3 regions of the Rhizobium sp. PAMB 3182 genome follow, and region 1 is predicted to be linked to each of the others. Evidence: predicted binding sites of a transcription regulator. Region 1 holds the regulator's gene; each other region holds the start of a gene.
The links. The regulator PhoB, encoded in region 1, activates phosphate uptake and scavenging genes when phosphate is short. The targets are predictions, from matches to a motif close to TGTCATNNANCTGTCAT.
Positions count from the first base shown of each region.

Region 2: ACU5AZ_RS01905 (bifunctional 2',3'-cyclic-nucleotide 2'-phosphodiesterase/3'-nucleotidase) is a predicted target of PhoB. The motif match lies at 3,861-3,877, and genes of this name have one in related genera.
Region 3: ugpB (sn-glycerol-3-phosphate ABC transporter substrate-binding protein UgpB) is a predicted target of PhoB. The motif match lies at 2,328-2,344, and genes of this name have one in related genera.

Region 1 covers NZ_CM128607.1:1,534,693-1,544,260, reverse strand. Annotated here, with positions in the region: gene ppk2 (polyphosphate kinase 2) at 1-282, opposite strand, end outside; gene phoR (phosphate regulon sensor histidine kinase PhoR) at 467-1,747, shown strand; gene pstS (phosphate ABC transporter substrate-binding protein PstS) at 2,037-3,095, shown strand; gene pstC (phosphate ABC transporter permease subunit PstC) at 3,201-4,154, shown strand; gene pstA (phosphate ABC transporter permease PstA) at 4,158-5,000, shown strand; gene pstB (phosphate ABC transporter ATP-binding protein PstB) at 4,997-5,800, shown strand; gene phoU (phosphate signaling complex protein PhoU) at 5,848-6,567, shown strand; gene phoB (phosphate regulon transcriptional regulator PhoB) at 6,594-7,277, shown strand; gene ACU5AZ_RS07650 (GcrA family cell cycle regulator) at 7,421-7,954, opposite strand; gene ACU5AZ_RS07645 (acetylornithine transaminase) at 8,356-9,555, shown strand.
Region 2 covers NZ_CM128607.1:362,910-372,477, forward strand. Annotated here, with positions in the region: gene ACU5AZ_RS01885 (helix-turn-helix transcriptional regulator) at 1-646, opposite strand, end outside; gene ald (alanine dehydrogenase) at 859-1,977, opposite strand; gene ACU5AZ_RS01895 (Lrp/AsnC family transcriptional regulator) at 2,135-2,596, shown strand; gene ACU5AZ_RS01900 (hypothetical protein) at 2,605-3,444, opposite strand; gene ACU5AZ_RS01905 (bifunctional 2',3'-cyclic-nucleotide 2'-phosphodiesterase/3'-nucleotidase) at 3,960-5,948, shown strand; gene ACU5AZ_RS01910 (LysR family transcriptional regulator) at 5,985-6,938, opposite strand; gene ACU5AZ_RS01915 (FMN-dependent NADH-azoreductase) at 7,077-7,694, shown strand; gene amt (ammonium transporter) at 7,829-9,568, opposite strand, start outside.
Region 3 covers NZ_CM128607.1:1,695,924-1,705,491, reverse strand. Annotated here, with positions in the region: gene dnaN (DNA polymerase III subunit beta) at 1-788, opposite strand, end outside; gene rsmI (16S rRNA (cytidine(1402)-2'-O)-methyltransferase) at 1,039-1,932, shown strand; gene ACU5AZ_RS08450 (YraN family protein) at 1,936-2,304, shown strand; gene ugpB (sn-glycerol-3-phosphate ABC transporter substrate-binding protein UgpB) at 2,500-3,819, shown strand; gene ugpA (sn-glycerol-3-phosphate ABC transporter permease UgpA) at 3,927-4,811, shown strand; gene ugpE (sn-glycerol-3-phosphate ABC transporter permease UgpE) at 4,823-5,671, shown strand; gene ACU5AZ_RS08430 (sn-glycerol-3-phosphate import ATP-binding protein UgpC) at 5,674-6,732, shown strand; gene ACU5AZ_RS08425 (cupin domain-containing protein) at 6,843-7,340, shown strand; gene gshB (glutathione synthase) at 7,438-8,385, shown strand; gene ACU5AZ_RS08415 (YifB family Mg chelatase-like AAA ATPase) at 8,587-9,568, shown strand, end outside.

The DNA.
Region 1 (9,568 bases):
GATCGAGCCGCCCTTGCCGGCCGCATCGCGCCCCTCGAAGACGGCCATCACGCGCTTGCCCTTCTCCTGCATCCAGAACTGCATCTTCACGAGCTCGACCTGGAGCGCTTCGAGTGTCTTCTCGTATTCGCCCTTGTCCATCTTCTCCTTGTAGGGAAAGTCGCCCGATTCGATTTCGTCCTTGTCGGCCCAGTCGGGCAGCTTGGGATCGTCGATGTCGAAGATGCGCTTCTTGCCGCTGACGGTCAGTTCCACAGCGCGGCTCTCCATTACATCGCTCATGGCGGTTCCTCTCCAAGGTGTTGATCGTTGTGAGAAAATCGATCGCCGCATGTGGCCATATCCTTGCGGCGAGTTCAAGATGCCTTGCAGATAGCCCTTGGCACCCGCTCTGGCGCGGACAAAAAACTTCTGTCATGAAAAAGGGATAACAAGGGCCTTCCGCACAATGAAGTGGAAGTGGGGAATGTTGCAGCGACCGGACCAACCAGAGACCAGAGAAGAGACCGCGAGCGTTGCGAACGTGCTTGCCGTGCGCCTGCGCTTGGCCGCCTGGCCTTTGCTGGTGCTCTCCTGCTTCGCCGTCCTGCTGGCGGTGATCAGCCCCGGCTGGCCTCTCGTTCTCGTCCTGTGGTTGGCCGCCGCGGTCGCGCTTGTCGCCATGCCGGCCGGCCGCCGGCTGGATGAGGCCAAGGGCCATTCGGCGGAAGAACGGCGCAACTGGGGCGGCGATGTCCGTGGCGTTCGCGCCGCCTTGTCGGCAATCGACATGCCGCTCTTCCTGCTTGACCGCGATCTGACGGTCGTCTTTCAGAACGAGGCGGCGCTGAAGGCCTTCGGCGAACTGACCGAAGGCGCGCATCTTTCCGCCCGCATCCGCTCGCCCGGCATTCTCGACATGGCGCGCGACACGGTGACGAGCGGCAAGGTCAACCAGACCGAACATTTCGAGCGCCTGCCGTCGGAGCGCAGCTTCATCGTCTGCGTCAAGCCGTTGATTGTTCCGGGCGAAGCGAGGCCCGGCCTCTTTCTTCTTTCCTTCCGCGATGTCTCCGAGTTGCGCCGTCTCGATCGCATGCGCTCCGATTTCGTCGCCAATGCCAGCCATGAGCTGAGGACGCCGCTCGCGTCGCTGCGCGGCTTCATCGAGACGATCCAGGGGCCGGCGAAGGACGATCCCAAGGCGCAGCAGCGCTTTCTCGGCATCATGCTGGAGCAGGCGACGCGGATGAGCCGGCTGATCGACGATCTTCTTTCCCTGTCGCGGTTGGAGCTGAAATCGCATATCGCCCCCGACGCCAAGGTCGACCTCGTGCCGCTGCTCGGCCAGGTCACCGACGGGCTGAAGCCGCTGTCGGAGGAGCTCGGCATCGACATCGTCCTGCACCTGCCGGAAAAACCTGTCGAGGTGATCGGCGATCGGGACGAACTCGTGCAGGTGTTCGAGAACCTGATTGAGAACGCCTGCAAGTATGGCCAGGAAGGCAAGCGGATCGATGTCTACCTGAGCGAGGGAGGCGGCAAGCCGACCGAGGTCAATGTCGTCGACTACGGGCCGGGGATTCCCGCCGAGCATGTGCCGCGCCTGACCGAGCGCTTCTACCGCGTCAGCGTTGAGGACAGCCGGTCCAAAAAGGGCACCGGTCTCGGTCTGGCAATCGTCAAACACATCCTCACGCGCCATCGCGCCAGGCTGCTCGTTTCCTCGGAAGTCGGCAAAGGCGCCAAGTTTACCGTCCGTTTTTGACATGTTGACGGGCAGGTGATTTGTCTTGGAAAATAATATTGTTTATTTTCAATATCTTAAGCTGTCACAAAACTTTCACCGAACTGACATAAAAGGGTGGCGCTGGAGCGGATATGACAAGCGGGCCGGGCGCCGGAAAGGTCAACAATCCAGCGCCGCAGACCAGGGGGATGAAGAAGCGTTCCTTGGGTTGCAGCGACGGAAAACGCCAAGCCGTCAACTGTTGTCCGGCCCCGACAGGCACCATTCGCGGTGCTTACAAGATCGAATTCCAAGAGGAGCGACCTCAATGAAAAACTTCTTCCGTCCAATGGCCTATGCCGTGGCAGTGGCTGCCTCCGCAGGCTTCATGTTCTCCGCCGCCCAGGCTGCCGACATCTCCGGCGCTGGCGCTACCTTCCCTTACCCGATCTACGCAAAGTGGGCTGACGCCTACAAGAAGGAAACCGGCATCGGCCTGAACTACCAGTCGATCGGTTCCGGCGGCGGTATCAAGCAGATCAAGGCGAAGACCGTCACCTTCGGTGCTTCCGACGCTCCGCTTTCCGGTGATGAGCTCAACGAGATCGGTCTCGCACAGTTCCCGATGGTCATGGGCGGTATCGTCCCGGTCGTCAACGTTGAAGGCCTCAAGCCGGGCGATCTGGTTCTCGACGGTACGACCCTTGCCGACATCTTCATGGGCAAGATCACCTCCTGGGACGACGAAGCCATCAAGAAGCTGAACCCGGACGTCACCCTGCCGTCGCAGGCGATCGCCGTCGTTCACCGTTCGGACGGTTCGGGCACCACCTACAACTTCACCTACTACCTCGCTGACGTTTCCGCCGACTGGAAGGAAAAGATTGGCGTGGACAAGGCTGTCGAATGGCCGGTCGGCATCGGCGCCAAGGGTAACGAAGGCGTTGCCAACAACGTTGCGCAGACCTCGGGCTCCATCGGCTACGTCGAGTATGCTTACGCCAAGCAGAACAAGATGACCTATGCCGACATGCTCAACAAGGACGGCAAGAAGGTTGCTCCGACGGCTGAAGCCTTCGCTGCTGCCGCCGCCAATGCTGACTGGAACTCCAAGCCGGGCTACGGCGTCATCCTCGCCAACCAACCGGGTGCTGAATCCTGGCCGATGACCGCTGCCACCTGGATCCTCGTCTACAAGCAGCCGGAAGACGCTGCTGCGACCGGTTCGGCTCTGAAGTTCTTCGACTGGTCCTACAAGAACGGCGGCAAGATGGCCGACGAACTCGACTACGTCGCGATGCCGGAAAGCGTCGTCAAGAGCGTTGAGGAAATGTGGGCCAAGGACGTCGTCGGTTCTGACGGCAAGCCGCTCTACTCCGCAATGTAATTGCTCAATGGAAGAGGGGCGAGAACTCGCCCCTCTTTTTCTTTCGGTTCCAGGCCTGCGAAGGGGAATAGCCGCATGTCGATGGCAGCAGTCACAGATCAACAAATGGCAGGTCGCCGCGAAAAGGTCGTCCGGCGCTTCGCTCTGACCGATGCGGTCTTCCATGCCGTTTCCCGCGCATCCGCTGTCATTGTCCTCCTTCTTCTCGGTGGTGTTGCGGCCTCGCTGTTCATCGGATCGTGGGACGCTCTTTCCAAGTTCGGCTTCTCCTTCCTTGTCACCGAAAGCTGGAACCCGGTGAAGGAAAACTTCGGCGCCGCTGCTCCGATCTACGGCACGATCGTCACTTCCGCGATCGCCATCCTGATCGCCGTGCCGATCGGCATCGGCATCGCCATCTTCCTGACCGAGCTCTGCCCGCGTCCGCTGCGCCGACCGATCGGCATCGCCATCGAGCTGCTCGCCGGCATTCCGTCGATCATCTACGGTATCTGGGGCCTGTTCGTTTTTGCACCGTTCATCCAGACGAAGGTTCAGCCCTTTGTCATCGATCTTTTCCACGACGTGCCGATCCTCTCGAGCCTTTTCGCCGGCCCGCCCTACGGCATCGGCCTGCTGACCTCCTCGCTGATCCTGGCGATCATGGTCCTGCCGTTCATCTCGTCGATCACCAAGGATGTGTTCGACACGGTGCCCTCGGTGCTGAAGGAATCCGCCTACGGCATCGGCTGCACCACCTGGGAAGTGATGAAGAACGTCGTCGTTCCCTACACCCGCGTCGGCATCATGGGCGGCGTCATGCTCGGCCTCGGCCGCGCTCTGGGCGAAACCATGGCCGTCACCTTCGTCATCGGCAACGCCCACCGCATCAGCGCCTCGCTCTTCGCGCCGGGCACGACCATTTCGGCGACGATCGCCAACGAATTCACCGAAGCGGACGGCGAAATGTACACGTCCTCGCTGATCGCTCTCGGCCTGATCCTCTTCATCATTACCTTCATCATCCTTGCCATCGCGCGCTACATGCTGATGCGCATCGAGAGCAAGAAGGGAGCCTGACCGATGTCCTCGATCTATCCCCGTCGCAAGATCAAGAATACCGTGATGATGACGCTCTGCGTCGTCGCCGCCGGCATCGGCATCATCTGGCTTGCGCTCATTCTCGGCGCGCTGGTCTACAAGGGCGCCGCCGGTCTGAACCTGCAGGTCTTCACCGAAATGACCCCGCCTCCGGGTGAGGAGGGCGGTCTTCTGAACGCCATCGTCGGCAGCTTGATCGTGACCATCATCGCGATGTTCGTCGGCACGCCGATCGGCATCCTGGCCGGCACCTACATGGCCGAGTACGGCCGCTTCAGCAAGCTGACCATGGTCGTGCGCTTCATCAACGACATCCTGCTGTCGGCACCCTCGATTGTCGTCGGCCTGTTCATCTATGAGATCGTGGTGCGCCCGATGGGCCACTTCTCGGCGCTGGCCGGATCCTTCGCGCTCGCCGTCCTGGTCATCCCGGTGGTGCTGCGCACGACGGAGGACATGCTGAGCCTCGTGCCGAACGCGCTGCGTGAAGCCGGTACGGCGATCGGCGCACCGCGCTGGATCGTCATCCGCTCGGTCGCCTACCGCGCCGCTTCGTCGGGCATCGTCACGGGCATCCTGCTCGCCGTCGCCCGCATCTCCGGCGAAACCGCGCCGCTTCTATTTACCGCGCTCAACAACCAGTTCTGGAGTTCCAACCTTAATGCTCCGATGGCGAGCCTGCCGGTGACGATCTTCCAGTTTGCCCTCAGCCCCTATGAAGAATGGCAGCAATTGGCCTGGACCGGCGCATTGATCATAACCATGACCGTCTTGGGTTTGAGCGTAATTTCCCGTAGCCTGACCGGACGCAGAGAGGACAGATGAGCCAGATGCTTTCCCTAGACAAAGTCGCGCCACAGAAGGCCGCCGAAAAGACGAAGATCGAGATCAAGAATCTCAACTTCTACTATGGCAACAGCAAGGCCCTGAAGGACATCAGCCTGTCCCTGCCGGAGCGCAGCGTCACGGCCTTCATCGGTCCGTCGGGCTGTGGCAAGTCGACCCTGCTGCGCGTCCTGAACCGGATCTACGAGCTTTATCCGAAGCAGCGCGCCGAGGGCGAAGTGCTGATCGACGGCGAGAACATTCTCGACAAGTCGAAGGACCTGAACCTGCTGCGCACCAAGGTCGGCATGGTGTTCCAGAAGCCGACCCCGTTCCCGATGTCGATCTACGAGAACATCTCCTTCGGCATCCGCCTGTACGAGAATCTCAACAAGAGCGAGATGGACGAACGGGTGGAAGCTGCCCTGACCCGCGCCGCCCTGTGGAACGAGGTGAAGGATAAGCTGCATGCCAGCGGCCTCAGCCTGTCCGGCGGCCAGCAGCAGCGCCTCTGCATCGCCCGCACCGTTGCCGTCAAGCCGGAGATCATCCTGCTCGACGAACCGGCCTCCGCTCTCGACCCGCTCTCGACCGCCAAGATCGAGGAACTGATCGACGAGTTGCGCGCCGACTACACCATCGTCATCGTCACGCACAACATGCAGCAGGCTGCCCGCGTCTCGCGCCAGACCGCCTTCATGTATCTCGGCGAGCTGGTTGAATTCGACGAGACCGCGAAGATCTTCACGTCTCCGAAGGAAAGCCGCACGCAGGACTACGTCACCGGTCGCTTCGGCTGAGCCGCAGCCGCGCTGAAGCCTGCCTCAAGATATCAGGGAACACCAAAATGCCCTCGACACAACAGCATCTCATGTCGGCCTACGACGATGAATTGAAGTTCCTGCAGCGCCGGATCTCCGAAATGGGTGGTCTCGCCGAGCAGATGGTCAGCGAATCCGTGCAGGCGCTGGTCACCGGCGACCTGGCACTTGCCCAGAAGCTGATCTCCGACGACGTCGTCCTCGACGTTGGCGAGCGCGAAATCGGCGACGCCGCCGTCGTCACGATCGCCCGTCGTCAGCCGGTTGCGGCCGACCTGCGCGAAATCATGGGTTCGATCCGCATCGCGGCCGACCTCGAGCGCGTCGGCGACCTGGCGAAGAACATCGGCAAGCGCGTCATCGCCGTGCAGGGCACGGGTGTTCCGCGCAAGCTCGCCCGCGGTCTCGAGCATCTGTCCGAGCTTGCCTCGGTGCAGCTCAAGGAAGTGCTTGACGTCTATACCAGCCGCTCGGCGGAAAAGGCCAAGTCGATCCGCGACCGCGACGAGGAGATTGATGCGATCCACACCTCGCTGTTTCGCGAACTCTTGACCTACATGATGGAAGATCCGCGCAACATCACCACCTGCACGCATCTTCTCTTCTGCGCCAAGAACATCGAGCGCATCGGCGATCACGCGACGAACATCGCCGAAACGATCTACTACATGACGACCGGCAGCCAGCCGGAAGGCGAGCGTCCGAAGGACGACAACACGTCCACCATGGGCGTGACGTCCGAGTGACGGCTCGATAAGTTGGAGAACCGTGAATGGTCCCGAAAATAGCGGTTGTTGAAGACGAGGAAGCTCTGAGCGAGCTTCTTCGCTACAATCTGGAATCCGAGGGCTACGAGGTCGAGGCGATCATGCGCGGCGACGAGGCGGAAATACGCCTCAAGGAGCGCGTGCCCGACCTTCTGCTTCTCGACTGGATGCTGCCGGGCGTTCCCGGCATCGAGCTTTGCCGTCGCCTGCGCATGCGCCCGGAAACGGAGCGCCTGCCGATCATCATGCTGACGGCACGTGGCGAGGAAAGCGAACGCGTCCGCGGTCTTTCGACCGGCGCCGACGACTATGTCGTCAAGCCGTTCTCGATGCCTGAACTGATGGCCCGCGTCCGCGCCATGCTGCGGCGCGCGCATCCGGAAGTTCTCTCCGCCGTCCTTCGCTGCGGCGACATCGAGCTCGACCGGGAAACGCATCGCGTCCACCGCAAGAGCCGCGAGGTCCGCCTCGGCCCGACCGAGTTCCGGCTTCTGGAGTTCCTGATGGCCTCTCCGGGCCGCGTGTTCTCGCGCTCGCAGCTGCTGGATGGGGTCTGGGGCCACGATATCTATGTCGACGAGCGCACGGTCGACGTGCACGTCGGACGTCTGCGCAAGGCGCTGAACTTCTCCAACATGCAGGACGTCATCCGCACCGTTCGCGGTGCCGGCTATTCCATGGAAGTCTGAGCTTCGACCAGTCCGCGCTCCGGAAATTTAAAGCCCCGCCCATTGCCGGCGGGGTTTTTCATTTGGCCGAAGTGCGGATGCGGAAACGAAAAACGGGCCCCGAAGGCCCGTTCATCATGATCAGTCGATTGACGCCGCAGCAATCAGTTCGCGGCCGCCGCGCGACGACGGTCGCTGCTGGTCGGCTGGTAGGCGAGGCGGGCGTGATAGTTGCAGTAGGGAGATGTGTCCGGGGACTCGCAGCCGCAGAAGTGGAAGTCGTCCTGCAGCGGATCGCCGACCGGCCATTTGCAGGTGCGCTCGGTCAGTTCGGTCAGGGCCAAGCGGCGGGAGATCGGCACGACGACGTTCGAGGCAGGAACGTATCGGAGTTCCTGGATCGCGTTGATCTCGACCTCTTCCTTCAGTGCCGTGGCGCCGGCCGTACGGGTGACGGTGCGGGTCGTGACGCGGGCCGCGTAGTTCGGAGCCTTCGGGGCGGTGACGGCTCTCTTGACCGTGCGCGCTGCCGAGGATGCGCCGCCGGACTTGGCCCGTCCGGGAAGATTGAGACGGTGAACCTTGCCGATGACGGCATTGCGGCTGACGCCACCGAGTTGTGCGGCGATCTGGCTGGCGCTCAGCCCATCCGCCCACAATTTCTTAAGCTTTTCAACGCGTTCGTCTGTCCAATTCATTGGGTCTTCTCCGCCTGCAGTCCAATGCATGGCAGAATCCTTCACCGTGTCCCGAATTCCTCCGGGACGGAGTACGCCTCTTGTACTGCCGGGTGACTTTTTTCCGCCAAGCGCAAATTCTTAATGCACGTTTAACCTAGTGCCAGCCTGACTCCGTGACAAGAGTCGCCGGAATCATCGTGATTCGATTTCGCAGTTTTCCCCAACTTGCTTCTTTTCACTTTTTTGCCTGGCGATGGATGCGAGGCCATCCTTCGAATTTGATGCGGGCGCCGCGATCGCCTGATTTTACAGGTGATTTGTTGACATCGGCGACCTATATGATGATAGTGCGGCAACCGCCCAAAAGGCGGTCTTTTTTATTTGTGCCCAGCCAACAAAGCCCAGGAAAGGTCAGCGCCATGGCTCAGAACGGTCCGCTCTACGATACCTATGCAAGAGCACCTCTGCGCTTCGAGCGAGGCGAGGGGATCTGGCTCGTCACCGAGGACGGCCAGCGCTATATCGACTTCGCCGCCGGCGTTGCCGTGAATTCGCTTGGCCATGCGCATCCGCATCTGGTCGAGGCGCTGACGACGCAGGCCGGCAAGGTCTGGCACCTGTCGAACGTCTACGAGAACCCCGGCCAGGAAAAGATGGCCGCGCGCCTCTCCGCCGCGACCTTCGCGGACAAGGTGTTCTTCACCAATTCGGGCGCCGAGGCGCTGGAATGCGCGATCAAGACGGCCCGGCGCTACCAGTATGCCAACGGACATCCGGACAAGTTCCATATCATCACCTTCGAGGGCGCGTTCCACGGCCGTACGCTCGGCACGATCGCGGCTGGCGGTAACGCGAAATATCTCGAAGGCTTTGGCCCGAAGGCGCCCGGCTTCGACCAGGTTCCTTTCGGCGATCTCGATGCCGTCAAGGCCGCGATCACGGACGCGACCGCGGCCATTCTCGTCGAGCCCGTACAGGGCGAGGGCGGTGTCCGGCCGGCGTCCAAGGAATTCCTGCAGGCTTTGCGCGCTATCTGCGACGAGCACGACCTGCTGCTGATTTTTGACGAGGTGCAGACCGGCGTCGGCCGCACCGGCAAGCTCTTCGCCTACGAGTGGGCCGGCATCACGCCGGACATCATGGCGATCGCCAAGGGTATCGGCGGCGGCTTTCCGTTCGGCGCCTGCCTTGCGACGGCGGAAGCCGCGTCAGGCATGGTCGCGGGCACGCATGGCTCGACCTATGGCGGCAACCCGCTGGCCATGGCCGTCGGCAATGCCGTCCTGGACGTCATCCTCGCCGATGGCTTCCTGGAGCATGTGCGCGACGTGGCACTCGTCTTCCGCCAGGGGCTCGCTTCCCTGAAGGATCGCTATCCCGATGTCATCGAGGATTTCCGCGGCGAAGGCCTGATGCTTGGCATCAAGGCAAAGATCCCGTCCGCGGAGCTGCTTGCTGCAATGCGCGAGCAGCATGTTCTCGGCGTGCTTGCGGGCGACAACGTCGTGCGCCTGCTGCCGCCGCTTATCGTCAGCGCGGAAGAAGCCCGCGAAGGACTGGCGCGCATCGAGCGTGCCGCCGAGGCGCTTCATTCCGCTCATATCAAGAAGTCCGCCTGAGGCGGCCAAGCGA
Region 2 (9,568 bases), 1.2 Mb from region 1:
GAACGATGTCGGTGGCGGCTGCCGGATCCTTTTCCAGCTTGCGGGCGACGACTTCGCGGAGGTTCATCATCGCCGCCTCGACGCTCTTCGGCAGGTCCGGGCCGCCGCGCATCTCGTCGCGCCACTTGCGCATGCGGCTCGCCTTCTCGCCGATCGCCTTCAGCCGCTCGAACAGCATGGTGGCGAGCGCCCGGTTCTCCTCGAGATAGGCCCGGCCCTCTTCGGTGATGGCATAGCGCTTCTTGGAACCTTCCGACTCGGTGATCGCGGCATAGCCGGCCTCCTCGAGGAAGGTCAGCGTCGGGTAGATGACGCCCGGGCTCGGCGCGTAGGCCTCGGCACTCAGTTCCTCGATCTGCTTGATGATCTCGTAGCCGTGGCGCGGCTCGTCCTCGATCAGCATCAGCACCAGTGTGCGAATGTCGCCCTGGCCGAGGAAACGACCGCCGCGCGGTCCGTCGCCATCGTCACCGAAGCCGCGGCCGCCGCGGCTGCCGCCCATGAAGCCGCGGCCGAAAGGCCCGCCCTTGGCGGCCAGCATGGCGATGAACTCTTCACGGTGCCGGCGATGGCGACCGTGTCCGCAATGGCCTTCGCCGTTTTCATGGCCCCTGTCGTGGTCCTTGTCATGCATGTGCTTGAACATGATTTTTCCTTCAAGATATGTTTTCGATATATCGTAAATAATCCCATCTCACCCCGCCTGCAAGATGTTCGATATATCTAAAACCTATCTTTTTATATCTGGTTCGCCCAAGCCATTGAAAAATCAGGCAACAAAAAAGGGCCAGCCGGATGGGAGACGGCTGACCCAGTGTCGTCATCGACGATTTTCCAGCGGGCCTGCGCCCGTCTTTCTTATGCAGCCTTGATGGCGGCGTCCGGCTGCACCAGATCGTAGCCGAGCGCTTCGGCGACGGCCTTGTTGGTGATGCGGCCCTTGTGGACGTTGAGGCCGTTCCGCAGATGCTTGTCCTCGGTGATGGCGGCAAGGCCGCGATCAGCCAGCGCCAGGCCGTAGTGCAGCGTGGCGTTGTTCAGCGCGTGGGCCGACGTCACCGGCACGGCGCCCGGCATGTTGGCGACGCAGTAATGCACCACGCCGTCGACCTCGTAGGTCGGGTCGGAGTGGGTGGTGGCATGCGAGGTCTCGAAGCATCCACCCTGGTCGATGGCGACGTCGACGATGACCGCGCCCTTCTTCATGCCGGAGAGCATTTCGCGGGTGACGAGCTTCGGCGCGGCGGCACCGGGGATCAGCACGGCGCCGATGACGAGATCGGCGGCGAAGACTTCCTCTTCCAGCGCATCGATGGTCGAATAGCGCGTGTGGATGCGGCCGTTGAAGATGTCATCGAGCTGGCGCAGGCGCGGGATCGAGCGGTCGAGGATCGTCACGTCGGCGCCGAGACCAACGGCCATCTTGGCGGCATGGAGACCGACGACGCCGCCGCCGATGACGGTGACTTTCGCCGGCAGCACCCCGGGCACGCCGCCGAGCAGGATGCCGAGGCCGCCATTGGCCTTCTGCAGCGAGGTGGCGCCGGCCTGGATTGCCAGCCGGCCGGCGACTTCCGACATCGGTGCCAGCAGCGGCAGGCCGCCGCGCTCGTCGGTCACGGTCTCATAGGCGATGGCGGTGACGCCGGATTCGAGAAGACCCTTCGTCTGCTCCGGATCGGGCGCAAGGTGCAGATAGGTGTAGAGCAGCTGGCCTTCGCGCAGCTGCGCCCATTCGGACGGCTGCGGCTCCTTGACCTTGACGATCATGTCGGCCTTTTCAAAAATGTCCCTGGCGCTGGCGGCGATCTTCGCGCCGGCCGCCATATAGGCCGCGTCGTCCGCGCCGATGCCGGCCCCGGCCTTCGTCTCGACGATCACCTGGTGGCCATGGGCCACATATTCGCGCACGGCGCCCGGCGTCAGGCCGACGCGGTACTCGTGGTTCTTGATTTCTTTGGGACAGCCTACGATCATCTTGGTTCCTCTCTTTCGCCGGTCTTGCGCCGGCGTCCTTGTCAGATGCGGCGAGTGAACCATTCCGGCCGGGCAATGTCCTTGCAAAGTCCTATTGCCGCAAACACATTTTTCGACGAAAATTGCGTGGAAGCGAGAGAAATCGAAGAGTGTGCGAATGAGCGACCTGGATACCGTCGATGTTTCGATCCTGCGCGTCCTGCAGAAGGAGGGGCGGATCACCAATGCCGAGCTTGCGGAGCGCATCGGCCTGTCTGCCTCCGCCTGTTCGCGGCGCCTCGACATCCTGGAAAAGTCGGGCGTGATCTCCGGATATCACGCCCGCCTGTCGCACAAGGCGCTCGACTACAAGATGATGGTGATCGTCCACATCTCGCTTTCCGGACAGTTCGCCAAGACGCTGTCCGAGTTCGAGGCCGCCGTCAAACGCTGTCCCAACGTGCTCGTCTGCTACCTGATGTCGGGCGAGTACGACTACATCCTGCGGGTGGCGGCCAAGGATCTCGAAGACTACGAGCGCATCCACCGCGACTGGCTCTCCGCCCTGCCCCACGTCGTCAAGATCAACTCGTCCTTTGCGCTCAGAGAGATCATCGAGCGGCCGAACGTGGGGCTGTGAGGGCCAGTTTATGAATTCGGGTCGACCTTCAACTGCAGATCGTAAGGCAGGACCGCCCTGTTGCCGAATGTATTCAGAAGGTCATTTTCGAAGCTTCGCGTCTTGCCGACAAAGATGGCTCCGTCCGCCTTGTCTTGAGCGGACAGCGCCGACTGGACATCAAACTGGCCGGCATTCGTCCCCTCGATGCCGCTGATGGTTGCGGTGCCACTGTCGTCGGGCACGGGAACTTCCACAAGCGCGCCCTTGTCGCCTAGCGGATAATCGGCGATCGCCTTTCCGCTGGCATCGAAAAACTCGATCGTGCAGCTAGAGCAGTCGCCTTGAATTTCTTGGATCTGGAACTTCAACACCTGATCCTTGAGCAGGCTACCGTCGTTCACCGAGACTCCCGCGCCACCCGACACGCCTGTCCCCACGTCCTCGGCATATGCTGCGGTGAAGATGCGGAATGGAACAGCGCGCTCGCGGAATTCGAGCTCCGATGTGACCATAGTGTCTTTCACGACGCCGACATTGGGCACCTGGTCCGTTGAGGCACTCGCCGGCACGTTGGCAATCAATGTCGTAATCAGCGCCGGCGCGCTTATGCCATTGATAAAGGCCGTCTTGGCATCAGCCGGCGTCGCGACATACAAGGCGGTAACGACACCCACTAAAACGAGAAGCAGCCCCAGGGCGATCTTCGGCCCAAAGATAGCCACGAAGCTGGAGGAGCTTGCGAAAGCCGCGACCAGCCACGCGCCGCCCTCCGGTCCGGTAAATCCCGACAAAGCCCCAACCACAGATGGAGCCAACGCACCGCAAATACTCGCACAGATAATACAGTCCCTGAAATTGAAAGGCATCACCACCCCCTATACTGGCGCACCGAACTAAATTAACTATAGCGTGTATTTTATAATTTACAACAACCTATGATAAAGCAAAAAATGACCCCACCAGATTTGCTGGTGCACCGAAACTTGCAGGCCGACGAATAGGATCAAGCACTCGCGATATCGGTCGTAGACCGATGCTTCTCACGCTCTTCGGCATCCGCTCGCAGGCATCCTTGACCTCGTTTTGCGGACCAACTCGAGATCGGCGGTGACGCCGTATTCGGCGAGGACGCCCGATCTCACCGAATGGCCGGGTTTCCTCCTCGAATCCGGTCGGGACGCACCGAAAATCAAGCGAGCATCGCCCTGCCCCAGCTCTTTCCCCTGCGACGAATTATTTTACCAAAGGGACAATTTTTCGTCTGGCCATCCCAAACCGTCGCTGTCATCATCCCGCCATCAATTCAGACGTATCGACAACCGCACCGGGAGGGCTCGGCGCCCGACCAAACGTCATCGAACTCGACTTCGGGAGACAGACAATGCCCCACCTCCTCTCCTCCACCGCGCTCACCCGCCGCTCGCTGCTCGGAGGCCTTGCCGCCGGTTCGGCCCTCATCATGCTGCATCCGTTTGCCGCGCATGCCGCCGCCAACCAGGCGCATCTGCGCATCATGGAGACGACCGACATCCATGTGAACCTGCTGCCCTACGACTATTATGCCGACAAGCCGAACGACACGATGGGTCTTGCCCGCACCGCCTCGATCATCGACGGGATCCGTGCCGAGGCCGGCAATTCGATGCTGATCGACAATGGCGACCTGTTGCAGGGCAATCCCATGGGCGACTTCATGGCCTACAAGAAGGGTATCAAGGCCGGCGACATGCATCCGGTGATGAAGGCCATGAACATGCTCGGCTATGATTGCGGCACGCTCGGCAATCACGAGTTCAATTACGGCCTCGATTTCATGTTCAACGTCTTGAACGGCGCCAATTTCCCGATCGTCTGCGCCAACCTGACCAAGGGCCAGCTGGCGTCCGACCCGAAGGACGATGACCTGTTCTTCAAGCCCTATGTCATCCTTGAAAAGCAGATCAAGGACGGCTCCGGCGAGATGAGCCCGGTCAAGGTCGGCTTCATCGGCTTCGTGCCGCCGCAGATCATGGTTTGGGACGCCAAGAACCTCGAAGGCAAGGCGCAGACCCGCGACATCGTCGAGGCGGCCAAGGCCTGGGTGCCGGCCATGCGCGAGGAAGGCGCCGATATCGTGATTGCCCTCTCCCACTCCGGCATCGATGCGACCGGCCCCGGCGAGCGCATGGAAAACGCCTCGCTCTATGTCGCCGGCGTCGACGGCATCGACGCGGTCTTTACCGGCCACCAGCATCTCGTCTTCCCCGGACCGAAGACCTGGGACGGCATGGCCGGCGTCGATCCGGTGCGCGGCACGCTGCAGGGCAAGCCCGCCGTCATGGGCGGCTTCTGGGGCTCGCATATGGGCCTCATCGACCTGCTTCTCGAAAAGGACGGCAAGACCTGGAAGGTCGTCGACTTCACCACCGAGGCGCGGCCGATCTACCACCGCACCGAAGACCGGAAGATCGTCGCCGACGTCAAGAGCGACGAACGCATCGTTGACGCGGTGAAAAAGGAGCATGAGGAAACGCTCGCCTATGTCCGCACCCCGGTCGGCAAGACGTCGGCGCCGCTCTACTCCTACTTCGCGCTGGTCGCCGACGATCCGTCGGTGCAGATCGTCTCGATCGCCCAGACTTGGTACATCAAGGACATGCTGAAGGACACGGAATACAAGGACTATCCGGTGCTCTCGGCGGCAGCCCCGTTCAAGGCCGGCGGCCGCGGCGGCGCGGACTACTACACCGATGTCCCTGCCGGCGACATCGCCATCAAGAACGTCGCCGACCTCTATCTCTATCCGAACACCGTGCGCGCCGTGCTGATCACCGGCGCGGAGGTCAAGAACTGGCTGGAAATGTCGGCCGGCATGTTCAACCAGGTCGAACCGGGTGCGAAAGACGCGCCGCTGCTCAACCCGGATTTCCCGTCCTACAATTTCGACGTCATCGACGGTGTTACCTACCAGATCGACCTGTCGCAGCCGGCGATGTTCGACAAGGACGGCAAGAAGGTGTCAGACGGTGCCGGCCGCATCGTCGACCTCAAGTTCGACGGCAAGCCGATCGATCCGGACAAGAAGTTCGTCGTCGCCACCAACAATTACCGTGCCGGCGGCGGCGGCAATTTCCCGGACATCAACGACAGCAAGGTCATCTTCGTCGGTCCGGACACCAACCGCGACGTGGTCGTGCGCTACATCATAGAACAGGGCACCATCAACCCGTCGGCGGACGACAACTGGTCGTTCAAGCCGATGGACGGCACCACCGCCGTCTTCGACACCGGTCCGAAGGGCCGCCAGTATGCGGCCTCGGTCAAGAGCGCCAGGATCGAGGATGCCGGCGACGGCGCCGACGGTTTCGCCAGGTTCCGCCTGGTGCTCTGACTACGACCGTCCGGCCCTGTCCAATGCCGCTGCGGATTACTCCGCGGCGGCTTTGGGGGGCAGAAGGCCCAGGGCCTCGTGCATGTCGGACGGGCATTTGCCGAGGAACTGCCGGAATTGCTCCATCATCCAGCGCGCTGCGGGTCCCGGCGGGCTTGCGGACCGCCACATCGCGAAGATCGGGAAATTGGACGTCTCGAACATGTCCATCTGCAGCCGCACCAGCCGCCCATCGCGAATATCCTTCTCGACGATCGCGCCCGGCATGCCGCCCCAGCCGAGCCCGGCACGCAGCAGCGTATGCTTGGTCATCATGTCGCCCACCCGCCAGGTGCGCATGGAAAAGACGTTGAAGTCGCGTCCGCGCGTCTGGCCGGTCGAGTCGGAGACGACGATCTGCACCTCGTCGCGGACGTCGGCGACCAGCAGCGGGCGGTTGAGTTTCGCCAGCGGATGGTCGGCCGCCGCCACCGGCAGCATATAGGATTGGCTCAGCCGTTCGACGATGATCCCGTCCTCGACCTTCATCACCGCCCCGCCGATGCCGAGATGCGCGTTGCCGGTCTCGATCATGTCGCTGACCATGAAGCCGGATCCCCAGTTGACGTTCAGCTGCACCGTTGGAAATGTCTTCTGGAACGCAGTAAGGATCGCCACCAGGGCCTGCTCCGGCACCATGACGCTGACGGCGAGCTTCAGTTCGCCCTCGAGGCCTTCCCGCAGGACGGCGGCCCGGCCGCGCAAGGCGTCAAGCTGCGCCGCCATCCGCCGCGCATCCTCCAGCACCGCCTTGCCGGCCTCCGTCAGCACCGGCTGGCGCGAACCGCTGCGGTCGAAGAGATCGAGCTGCAGCTGGTCTTCCAGATTGGAGATCGCATAGCTGACGACCGACTGGGCCTTGTTCAGCTGGCGCGCCGCGGCGGAAAAGGAGCCCGTGTCGGCAATGGCGATCAGCACCTGGAGCTGATCGAGCGTCGGATTTGGCTGCATGGGTACCCATCCAATAATTCGATGATATCAATCCATATTATCATGGTTTTATATATTAATCATCTGACTTATCTAATTCATCAAGACAGCCGGGGGGACAACGCTCGGCCATTGATTTCAATGACGAAAGGTACAGAAATGTCCAATATTTTGCTTGTTACATCCAGCCCGCGCGGTTCCGAGTCGCTCTCCAGCAAGGTCGCCACCGAACTCGCCGAAAAGCTTGCCGCCAAGGCTGCCAACAACGGCATCATTCACCGCGATCTCGGCTCCGAGCCTGTGCCGCACCTCGACACCATTTCGACCAATGCGATCCGCAAGGCGCCGGCCGACCGTAGCGCCGATGAAGCCGCTGCCGCCGACTACTCCGACAAGCTGGTTGCCGAATTGCTGGCCGCCGACACGGTCATCCTCGCCACCGGCCTGATCAACTTCAACATCTACTCGACGCTAAAGTCCTGGATCGACAACGTTGCCCGCGCCGGCCACACCTTCAAGTACACCGAGACCGGCCCACAGGGTCTTGTCACCGGCAAGAAGGTCTACATCGTGCTGTCCTCCGGCGGTGTCTATTCCGAAGGCCCGGCAGCCCCGATGAACCACGCCATCCCCTACCTGAAGACGGTTCTCGGCTTCCTCGGGATGACCGACGTCGAAGTCATCTATGTCGAAGGCCTCGCCTTCGGACCGGAAGCGGCGGAAAAGGCGATCGCAGACGCGCAGGCCAAGGTCCAGCAGTTTTCTGAAGCAGCCTGATTTTCAAGCGTAAGTTCACTATAGATCTTTTCAACAATTCATAATGACAGGGCGCGGCCTCATTGGAGACCGCGCCCTTTTTACGTCCAACGTTTCGAAACGGCACCTGCCCGAGGGGCCTTACGTGGCCGCCGTCAGGCGGGCCTGGATATCGGAGCGACGTCATTGCGACCGGAGACATGCGGCCTCTCCTGCCGGACGCTCGTGATGATCTGGTTCATGATGGCGGGCTCGATCTCGGTCTGCAGCTCGTCGGCAGGCTTCGCCCGCCCGAGGAGAAAGCCCTGCAGCTGATCACATCCCGACAGCGACAGGAACACCGCCTGGTCCACCGTCTCGACACCCTCGGCGACGACGCGCATGCCGAGCCCGGAGCCGAGCGCGATGATCGTGCGGATGATCAGCGTCGCGTTTTCGGATACGGTGAGATTCTTGACGAATTCACGGTCGATCTTGATCGTGTCGAACGGATAGCGGCTGAGATAGCCGAGCGAGGAATAACCGGTGCCGAAGTCGTCGAGTGCGATCGAGAAGCCCTTGGCCTTCAGTGCCTTCAGCAGATGCAGCGCCCGCTTGTCGTCTTCGATCAGCGTGCTTTCGGTGATTTCGAGCTCGATCTGCTCGGGGTTTACCCCGTTCGCCTCGACGATCTCGATCAGCCGCGGCAGGAAATCCACCTGACGAAACTGGATGGGGCTGACATTGATCGAGATGTGGCGGTTGCCGAGATGGGACTTGACGATCCGGCAGGCTTCCTCGATCACCCATTCGCCGATCTGCACGATCTTGCCCGAGACCTCCGCGACCGGAACGAAATCCACCGGGCTGATGGCGCCCTTTTCCGGATGCGTCCAGCGCAGCAGCGCCTCGTAGCTGACAATCTTGGCGGTGGCGGAATCGACACGCGGCTGCAGGTGCAGTTCAAACTGGTTGCGGTCGATCGCAGTCACGAGGTCGGCCTCGAGCTGCCGGCGCTTTTCGGTGAGCTCGCTCATGCCGGGCCGGTACATGTGCCAGATGTTTCTGCCGGACTCCTTGGAATGGTAGAGCGCGATGTCGGCGCGGGCGACCAGAAGCTCCGGATCCAGGCCGTGCTCGGGGCTGAGGCTGATGCCGACGCTGGCGCCGACCTGCACCTCCAGCCCTTCGCGGATCTGGATCGGCCGTGACAGTTCGCGGACAATGCGCATGCCTAGATCGGTCATCTGGTTCTGGAACGTCACGCCCGTGACGATCACGGCAAATTCGTCGCCGCCGAGGCGGGCGACCATGCTGCCCTGACCCGACACCTGCTTCAATCGCCGCGCCGCTTCGCGGATGACCTCGTCGCCGGCCGGATGCCCGTGGATATCGTTGACCAGCTTGAACCGGTCGAGGTCGATCAGCAGCAGCGCCACCTGCTCGCTTTCAAGCACCGTTTCGACGGCCTTCGCGAGCTGCTGATTGAACAGGCTGCGATTTGCAAGCCCGGTCAGCGGATCGTGCTGGGCAAGATGGATGATGTTCTTCTCCGCCGCCTTGCGCTCGCGCAGGTCGACGATGCAGCCGATCCGAACCGTCTCGCCCTTGTACCGGATCATTCGGCCGCGCGCCGCGACCGGTATGCGCTCGCCGGAGGTATGCAGCAGGTGGTACTCGTATTCCTCGGTGCTTTCGGCGTCGAGAACCGCCCTCACCCGCTCGCGGTCCTCCGGCGCGATGAGCTCGTATACCGAGCAATTGATCAGCGTCTCCATCGGCCTGCCGGCCAGGGTGACGAGCTGGTCGTTGCCATCGACGATGATACCGTCGCGGATCATGACGATGGCCTCGAATGTCGCATTTGACAGTGCGGAGACGCGCTCGGCCTCTTCCGTCTGGCTCTTCATCTTTTC
Region 3 (9,568 bases), 160 kb from region 1:
GTCATTTCCTTGTCGTTGCCGGTCGGGATCACGCGCTGGTAATCCGGGAAGGTGCCGTCGATCAGCTTCGACGTCATGATGATCGAGCCGATGGTCAGGCGGATCTTCGCATCCGACACTTCGACGGTGACGACGACGTCGGGATTGTCGACGAGCTTCTGCAGTTCGCCAACCGTCTTGCGCGGGATGATGATGCCGGGCATGCCCTCCGAGCCGGACGGCGCATCGACGTCGGCGCGGGCGAGACGGTGACCGTCGGTCGCTACCGCGCGCAGCTTCAGGTCGCTGCCGGCTTCGACCGTATGGAAGAAGATGCCGTTGAGATAATAGCGGGTTTCTTCCGTCGAAATGGCGAACTGCGTGCGGTCGATCAGCATCTTCAGGTCGTTCGCCTTCAGGCGGAAGGTGTGGCTGAACGTGCCGGCGGTCAGGTCCGGGAAGTCCGACTGCGGCAGGCACTGCAGCGAGAACTTCGAGCGGCCCGAGGCAACCGTCATCGCCGTGCCGTCCGTGTTGGTGGCGAGCAGCACTTCGGCCCCGTCCGGCAGCTTGCGGACGATGTCGTAGAGCAGGTGGGCGGGAACCGTGGTCGCACCGGCCTGTTCGATATTGGCCGGCGTCGCCTCGGTGATCTCGAGATCGAGGTCGGTTGCCTTCATCTCCAGGCTGGCGCCGTCGGCCTTCAGCAGCACGTTCGACAGGATCGGTATCGTATTGCGGCGCTCGACCACGCGATGCACGTGGTTCAGCGATTTCAAGAGATTGGACCGCTCGATCGTAATACGCATTGTGACTCTGCCGCTTTCGATAGGACCATCCGGACGGATGGCGGTATTTCCATGGACTGTGCCGGGACCGGGCCGGCGGGCGTGGAGGCGCAAAATGGCAGATGTTACCGTTGCATTGCAAGGGCTTTGTCGTCGCGCAGCCTGTCTTATCCCCGGAGCTTGCGGGCTGAGCGGCCTTGCCGCATAACGGTCCGACGCACCGCGGCGCCGAGTGTGGCCTCGGTATGGGTAAAGTACGGAATGAATATCGATGAATGAAAGTCCCGCCGAAGGCCTTCGTGGCTACCGTCTGAACAATGTCGTGGTGCCGGCGCGCCCGCTGGAGCCGGCGCTCTATCTGGTGGCGACCCCGATCGGCAATCTCGGCGACATTACCCTTCGGGCGCTGGAAACGCTTGCCGGTGCCGATGTGCTTGCCTGCGAGGACACCCGCGTCAGCCGCGTGCTGCTCGATCGTTTCGGCATTCGCGGCCGCCCTTACGCCTATCACGAGCACAACGCCGCCGAGGCCGGGCCGAAGCTCTTGCAGGCGCTGGAGGAGGGGCGCTCGGTCGCGCTCGTCTCCGACGCTGGAACCCCGCTCGTCTCCGATCCGGGCTACCGGCTGGCGCTGCAGGCAATCGAGGCCGGCTATCGCGTCGTCCCCATTCCGGGCGCCTCCGCGCCTTTGGCAGCACTTCTCGGTTCCGGCCTGCCGAACGACGCCTTCCTGTTTGCGGGCTTCCTGCCGTCGAAGGACAAGGCCAGGCGCGACCGTCTCGCCGAACTCGCCGCCGTGCCGGCGACGTTGATCTTCTTTGAATCGCCGCACCGGATTGCCGCCACGCTTACTGCCGCGTCCGATGTGCTTGGGCCGCGACCGGCCGCCGTCTGCCGAGAACTGACCAAGACGTTCGAGGAATTCCGCCGCGGCTCGCTTGCTGATCTCGCCGCGCAATATGAAGGGCAGTCGGTCAAGGGCGAGATCGTGCTCGTCATCGGCCCGCCGGAAGAGGCCGCGCCACCCGAGGCAGCCGACGTCGACAATATACTAAGAGAGCTCGCAAGCACGCTGCCGGCCGGCAAGGCCGCTTCCGAGGCGGCAAAGCGCACCGGCCTGCCGCGCAAGGAGCTCTACGATCGCCTGATGGCGCTGAAAGGCTGACGAATGGCCGACGGCGACGGCAGCTCCCGCAAGCGCAAGGCCTATCGCCGCGGGCTGCTGTCGGAATATATCGCCGCCGTCTTTCTGATGTTCAGGGGCTACCGCATTCTTTCGGTTCGCTATCGAACGAAGGTTGGAGAGATCGACATCATTGCCCGCCGGGGCGATCTTGTCGCCTTCGTCGAGGTGAAGGCGCGGGCCGGAGACAACGCTGCCATCGACGCGGTCGGTTATTCCACCCAGCGCCGCATCCGGTCCGCAAGCGAGATCTGGCTTTCCCGCCAGCCGGATTACGCCCGGCTTTCCTGGCGATACGACATTGTCGCCGTCGTTCCCTGGCATTTGCCGCGGCATCTGCGCGACGCATTCTGACGGTTCCGGTGCCCGCGTCGCGCCGTCATGAAACTGTCATCCGATTGTCACCTGCCGTTCATTCGATGTGGCTAGAGAACCGAAAGTAAAGCGAAACCGTCCGGTCGCTGAACGAACGTCAAAGTGAAAATTCAAGCTTGACGGCCCACCCAACGTCTTTAATGTCTCAACTCTTCTGAGGAGGAGAGGAACACCATGATAAAGAAAATCGCTTTTGCCGCCCTGGCGCTCAGCCTGACGGCCTCCGCATCCTATGCCAAGACGCAGATCACCTGGTGGCATGCCATGGGTGGCGAGAACGGCAAGAAACTCGAAGAAATCGTCGCGAACTACAACAAGTCGCAGGACAACTTTGAAGTTATCCCGACCTACAAGGGTTCGTATCCCGAAACGATGACCGCCGCGATCGCCGCTTTCCGCGCCAAGCAGCAGCCCGATATCGTGCAGGTCTTCGAAGTCGGTACCGCGACGATGATGGCGGCCAAGGGCGCCGTCTACCCGGTCTACAAGCTGATGGCCGACACCGGCACCGAATTCGATCCGAAGGGCTTCATCTCGGCCGTCGTCGGCTACTACTCCGATACCGACGGCAACATGCTGTCCATGCCGTTCAACTCGTCCACCCCGGTCCTTTACTACAACAAGGACGTCTTCAAGAAGGCCGGCCTCGATCCGGAAACCCCGCCGAAGACCTGGGAAGACATGGAAGCCTATTCCAAGAAGATCATGGAATCCGGCGCGGCCAAGTGCGGTTTCACCACCGGCTGGATCTCCTGGGTTCAGCTTGAGAACTTTTCCGCCTGGCACAACCTGCAGATCGGCACGAACCAGAACGGTTTCGGCTCGGTCGACTCGCAGCTGACCTTCAATGGCCCCACGCAGGCGCGCCACTGGGCGAACCTGAAGAAGTGGCAGGACGAAGGCCTCTTCCAGTACGGTGGCCCGGTCGGCGGCGATGACGCTCCGCCGAAGTTCTATTCGCAGGAATGCGCCATGTACATGAACTCGTCGGCAGCCCGCGCAGCCGTCGTCAACAACGCCAAGGACTTCGAAGTCGGCGTCGGCATGCTGCCGTACTACTCCGACGTCCAGGGCGCTCCGCAGAACTCCATCATCGGCGGCGCAACGCTGTGGGTGCTGCAGGGTCACGACCAGGAAGAATACAAGGGCGTGGCGGACTTCTTCCACTACCTGTCCTCGCCGGAAGTCCAGTCCGACTGGCACCAGTTCTCCGGCTACCTGCCGATCACCCAGGCTGCTTATGACTACACCAAGAAGCAGGGCTTCTATGACAAGAACCCCGGCGCCGAAGTGGCTCTCAAGCAGATCACCCTGAATGAGCCGACCGAAAACTCCAAGGGTCTGCGTTTCGGCAACTACGTTCAGGTTCGCACCATCATCGACGAAGAGTTCGAAGCCCTGTTGTCCGGCCAGAAGGACGCCCAGGCTGCTCTCGACTCCGTCGTTGAACGGGGCAACAAGCTCATTGCCGATTTTGCCGCAGCGAACCAGTAATCCCGGTTCCCTGACGACAATCTGAGCGAAAGGCAGGGCCTGCGGCGGATGTCCTATCCTCCGCAGGCCCTTCATCCCATGCAATACCTGACCGTCGGACGCCCATCATGCAGACCAAGCGCACGATATTCGGCAATAAGATACTGCCGTACTGGCTTTTGCTTCCGCAACTTGCCATCACTCTTATCTTCTTCATCTGGCCGGCCGCTCAGGCAATCCGCCAGTCGTTCCTGCGTGAGGATCCGTTCGGCCTCAGTACGGCATTCGTGGGCCTGCAGAACTACAAGGCCCTCTTTGCAGATCCGAATTATCTGAATTCTCTCAAGGTGACGCTCGTCTTTTCCGTCAGCGTGGCCGCCTCGTCGATCATCCTGGCGCTGATCCTGGCTCTGGCCGCCGACGGGCGCCTGCGCAGCCGCAATGCCTATACCACGCTGCTCGTCTGGCCCTACGCGGTCGCACCCGCCGTCGGCGGCATTCTCTGGTGGTTCATGTTCAATCCGACGATCGGGATCGCCCCCTATCTGCTGCAGGGGCTCGGCTATCAGTGGAACCACCGCCTCTCCGGCGTCGACGGCATGATCCTTGTCGTGCTTGCGGCGAGCTGGAAGCAGATTTCCTACAATTTCCTGTTCTTCCTCGCCGGCCTGCAGTCCATCCCGCAGTCGCTGAAAGAGGCGGCCGCCATCGACGGTGCCGGTCCGGTCAAGCGCTTCTTCACGGTGGTCTTTCCGCTCCTGTCTCCGACGACCTTCTTCCTGATCGTCGTCAACGTCGTCTACACCATGTTCGATACCTTCGCCGTCATCCACGCCACCACCAAGGGCGGCCCGGCGCAGGCGACCAACATTCTCGTCTACAAGGTGTTCAACGACGGCTTCATCGGCCTCAACATGGGCTCGTCCGCAGCCCAGTCGGTCGTGCTCATGGGCATCGTCATCCTTCTGACTTTCATCCAGTTCCGCTTCGTCGAGCGGCGCGTACAGTACTGAGGAGAGAGCGGATGGTTGAAAACAGACCCGGTCTCAAGATCCTGTCGCACATCGTGCTCCTGATCGGCGTGGCCACCGTCGCCCTGCCGGTCTATATTGCCTTCATCGCGTCGACGCATGGACCGACCGACTTCCTGTCGGGGCTGATCCCGCTGACGCCAGGGGGCCATGGGTGGGAAAATTACAAGACCATGCTGACCAGCGGCATGGCATCCTCCGGCGCGCCGCCCGTCGGCCCCATGATGGTCAACAGCCTGATCATGGCGCTGTCGATCGCCGTCGGCAAGATTGTCATTTCCATCCTGTCGGCCTTCGCCATCGTCTATTTCCGCTTTCCCTTCCGGCAGTTCTGCTTCTGGATCATCTTCATCACGCTCATGCTGCCGGTCGAGGTTCGCATCGTGCCGACCTTCCAGGTCATCGCCAGCCTGCACATGCTGGACAGCTATGCCGGTCTGTCGATCCCGTTGATTGCCTCGGCGACCGCGACCTTCCTGTTCCGCCAGTTCTTCCTGACGGTCCCGGACGAACTGCTCGAGGCGGCCCGTATCGACGGAGCCGGTCCGATGAAATTCTTCAGGGATATCCTCGTGCCGCTCTCGCGCACGAACATGGCGGCGCTCTTCGTCATCCTCTTCATCTATGGCTGGAACCAGTATCTCTGGCCGCTGATGGTGACGACCGATCCCCGCTATTACACCATCGTCATGGGCATCAAGCGCATGGCCGACGTCGCCGACGCAGAGCCGCAGTGGAACCTCGTGATGGCGACGGCCATGCTCGCCATGTTGCCGCCGGTCCTCGTGGTCGTCTTTATGCAGAGGCTCTTCGTAAAAGGCCTCGTGGAAACGGAGAAGTAACAATGGCGTCTATCGAAATCGACAAGGTCGGAAAGGTTTATACCGGCGGCGTTCAGGCCGTGGATAACGTTTCGATCTCGATCGCCGATGGCGAATTCATCGTGCTGGTCGGTCCGTCGGGCTGCGGCAAGTCCACGCTTCTGCGCATGGTCGCCGGGCTGGAGACGATTTCCAGCGGCACCGTCAGCATCGGCGGCAAGGTCGTCAACCGCATGGAGCCGGCCGAACGCGACATCGCCATGGTGTTCCAGAACTATGCGCTCTATCCGCATATGAGCGTCTACCAGAACCTGGCCTACGGTCTGAAAAACCGCGGCACGCCGAAGGCCGAGATCGACGCGCGCGTCGCCGAAGCGGCCCGCATGCTGCAGCTGGAGCCCTATCTCGACCGCAAGCCGCGCGCCTTGTCCGGCGGCCAGCGCCAGCGCGTCGCCATGGGCCGCGCCATCGTGCGCAAGCCGGCGGCCTTCCTCTTCGACGAGCCGCTGTCGAACCTCGACGCCAAGCTGCGCGTCTCCATGCGCGGCGAGATCAAGCAGCTGCAGCGCCGTCTCGGCACGACGTCGATCTACGTCACCCACGATCAGCTCGAAGCCATGACGCTGGCCGACCGCTTGGTGGTGCTGAATGGCGGCCGCATCGAGCAGATCGGCACGCCGCTCGACGTCTATCACAATCCGGCCTCCACCTTCGTCGCGAGCTTCATCGGCTCGCCGGCGATGAACCTCGCCAAGGCAGCCGTCGAAGGCAACCAGCTGACGATCGGCTCGGCCGTGATCGATCTTGAGGGCCGCTCGCTTCCGTCCGGTCCGCTGACCGTCGGCATGCGCGCCGAGGACATGAAGGTCTCCGAGGACGGTGTGATCCGCATGAAGGTCTCCTATGTCGAGGAGCTCGGTTCGCAGCGTCTGGTCCACGGCATGGTCGGCGACGAAATGCTGAGCGCCGCCGTGCCGGCGCAAACCCCGATCGGCGACGATGTCGCCTTTTCGATCGTTCCCGAGCGGCTGCATTTCTTCGAGACCTCTTCGGGCCGGCGCATTGTGGCGGCGGGTGCCTGAGCGGCATGCGCTAAGCGACCCGCTCGCTAAAATTTTAACGAGCGGGTGAACCGGGACGAAACCCCCTGCATGCTAGGCCTTTTCGGCACAAACAGCATGTGGGGGATACCATGCCTTTGAAATTCATTGCCGCCGCCGTCGTTCTGGCGATCAAGGTACGCAACCGCTCGAACGAGTCGGCGCGAAGCCCTGTCGTCGCGAGCGGGCTCGACGCATTCGAGATGAAGCCGGCGCCCATCAATCCGGACTGGATCATCGAGGGAAATCCGGAAGCGCGTTGCGGCTTCCAGCCCGAGTCGGAAAATCGTGCCGTCATGACCGCCGTGTGGGATTGCACCGCCGGCACGTTCCGATGGAACTTCAGCTGGGAAGAGACCGTCCTGATCCTCGAAGGGGAAGTCGAGGTCACGGCTGAAGACGGAACTGTCACCGTCTTGCGCCAGGGTGATGTCGGCTATTTCGCCAGTGGTACCTGGGCGACCTGGCGGGTCGAAAACTATGTCAGGAAGGTCGCGGTCCTGCCCAAGCCACGCTCGATGCTCATTGCGGCCATGACGCGGCTCGCAAGCCCGCGGGCGTCTCGCGCCAGCGCGCAATGGGCTGCCTGATCAGGCAGCCTCCCGACCGCAAATCGCAGCTTGCGGCCCGTTGCCATTCGGGCCGCCTCACCCTAAATGAGGATGGCCTTTCAAACGGGGAGTTCTCATGGCGGCGATCAAGAATGTAGCGGTCCAGATGGATCATGTGTCCGGCATCAACATCGCCGGTGATTCCACCTTCGCCATGAGCCTTGAAGCGCAATCGCGCGGCTACAAGCTTTTCCATTACACGCCGAACAAGCTGAGTCTCCGCGACGGCAAGGTCTATGCGACCGTCGAGCCGATGGAACTGCGCGACGTCAAGGGCGACCATTTCACGCTCGGCGCGCCGGAGCGCGTCGATCTGTCGACCATGGACGTCGTCCTGCTGCGCCAGGATCCGCCTTTCGACATGGCCTACATCACCTCGACGCATCTCTTGGAACGTATCCACCCGAAGACGCTGGTCGTCAACGATCCGGCATGGGTGCGCAATTCGCCGGAGAAGATCTTCGTCACCGAATTCGCCGACCTGATGCCGCAGACGCTGATCACCCGCGATTTCGCCGAGATCGCCCGCTTCCGCGACGAGATGGGCGACATCATCTTGAAGCCGCTCTACGGCAATGGTGGCGCCGGTGTCTTCCACTCCTCGCGCGACGATCGCAACTTCACCTCGCTTCTCGAAATGTTCGACCAGATGTTCCGCGAGCCCTTCATCGCCCAGCAGTATCTGCCGGCCGTCCGCAAGGGCGACAAGCGCATCATCCTCGTCGACGGGGAGTTCGCCGGCGCAATCAACCGCGTTCCCGCCGAAACAGACAGCCGCTCCAACATGCATGTCGGCGGCCGGGCAGAGGCGACCGAACTGACGGCGCGCGAGAAGGAAATCTGCGAGCGCATCGGCCCGTCGCTGAAGGAACGCGGCTTCCTCCTCGTCGGCATCGACGTCATCGGCGACTACATGACCGAGATCAACGTGACGTCCCCGACCGGCATCCGCGAGGTGAAGAAGTTCGGCGGCGCCGACATCGCCTCGCTTCTCTGGGATGCGATCGAGCGCAAACGGACCTGATCGCGGGTTCCTTGAACCGCAGTGGACCCCACCTGTTCTCGGGCTGCAACCTGGTGCAACCGTCAGGCTATCCTTGCGTGTGTTTGTTCCGTTAATGTTCTTGTCTTGTCCGATCTGATATGCAACACTGCCTCCGGTAGCTCATGAAGAGCCCGGCAGGCGATGGTTGTGCCTGCCGCTTCCATGATGGAGGGGACAGGCATGGTCGCTCGCGTCAGTACGGTTGCATTCCAGGGCATCGAGGGCGTGCCCGTCGATGTTCAGGTCATGGTCGCCCCCGGCAAGGTGGGCATCCAGATCGTCGGCCTGCCGGACAAGGCGGTGGCCGAAAGCCGGGAACGGGTGCAGGCTGCTTTGCATGCCTCCGGCCTGTCGCTGCCGGGCAAGCGCGTCACGGTCAATCTGGCGCCGGCGGACCTGCCGAAGGAAGGCTCCCACTTCGACCTGCCGATTGCGCTCGGATTGATGGCGGCGCTTGGCGCCATTCCGGCGGATGCGCTCGGCGGCTATGTGGTGCTCGGCGAACTCAATCTCGACGGTACGATTGCCGCTGTCGCCGGTGCGCTGCCGGCCGCGATCGGCGCCAATGCGCTCGGCAAGGGCTTGATCTGCCCGGCCGAAAGCGGCCCGGAGGCCGCCTGGGCCGGCGCCGATATCGACATTCTGGCGCCCCGCAGCCTGATCGCGCTCGCCAATCATTTCCGCGGCACGCAGGTCCTCTCACGTCCGAAGGCGGCGATCCGCGCCAATCCGGCAAACCTGCCGGATCTGGTTGAGATCAAGGGGCAGGAAAGCGCCAAGCGGGCGCTGGAAGTGGCCGCGGCCGGAGGGCATAATCTGCTGATGGTTGGCCCGCCCGGTTCTGGGAAATCGATGCTGGCGTCGCGCCTGCCGTCCATCCTGCCACCGCTGTCGGCCGGCGAACTGCTCGACGTTTCCATGGTCCATTCGATTGCCGGACAGCTCTCCGGCGGCAAGCTCTCCGACCGCCGGCCGTATCGCACGCCGCACCACTCGGCGACCATGGCCGCGCTCGTCGGCGGCGGGTTGAGGGCGAAGCCGGGGGAGGCGTCGCTTGCCCATCACGGCGTTCTCTTTCTCGACGAACTGCCGGAATTCTCGCCGCAGGCGCTTGATGCACTGCGCCAGCCGCTGGAAACCGGCGAATGCATCATCGCCCGCG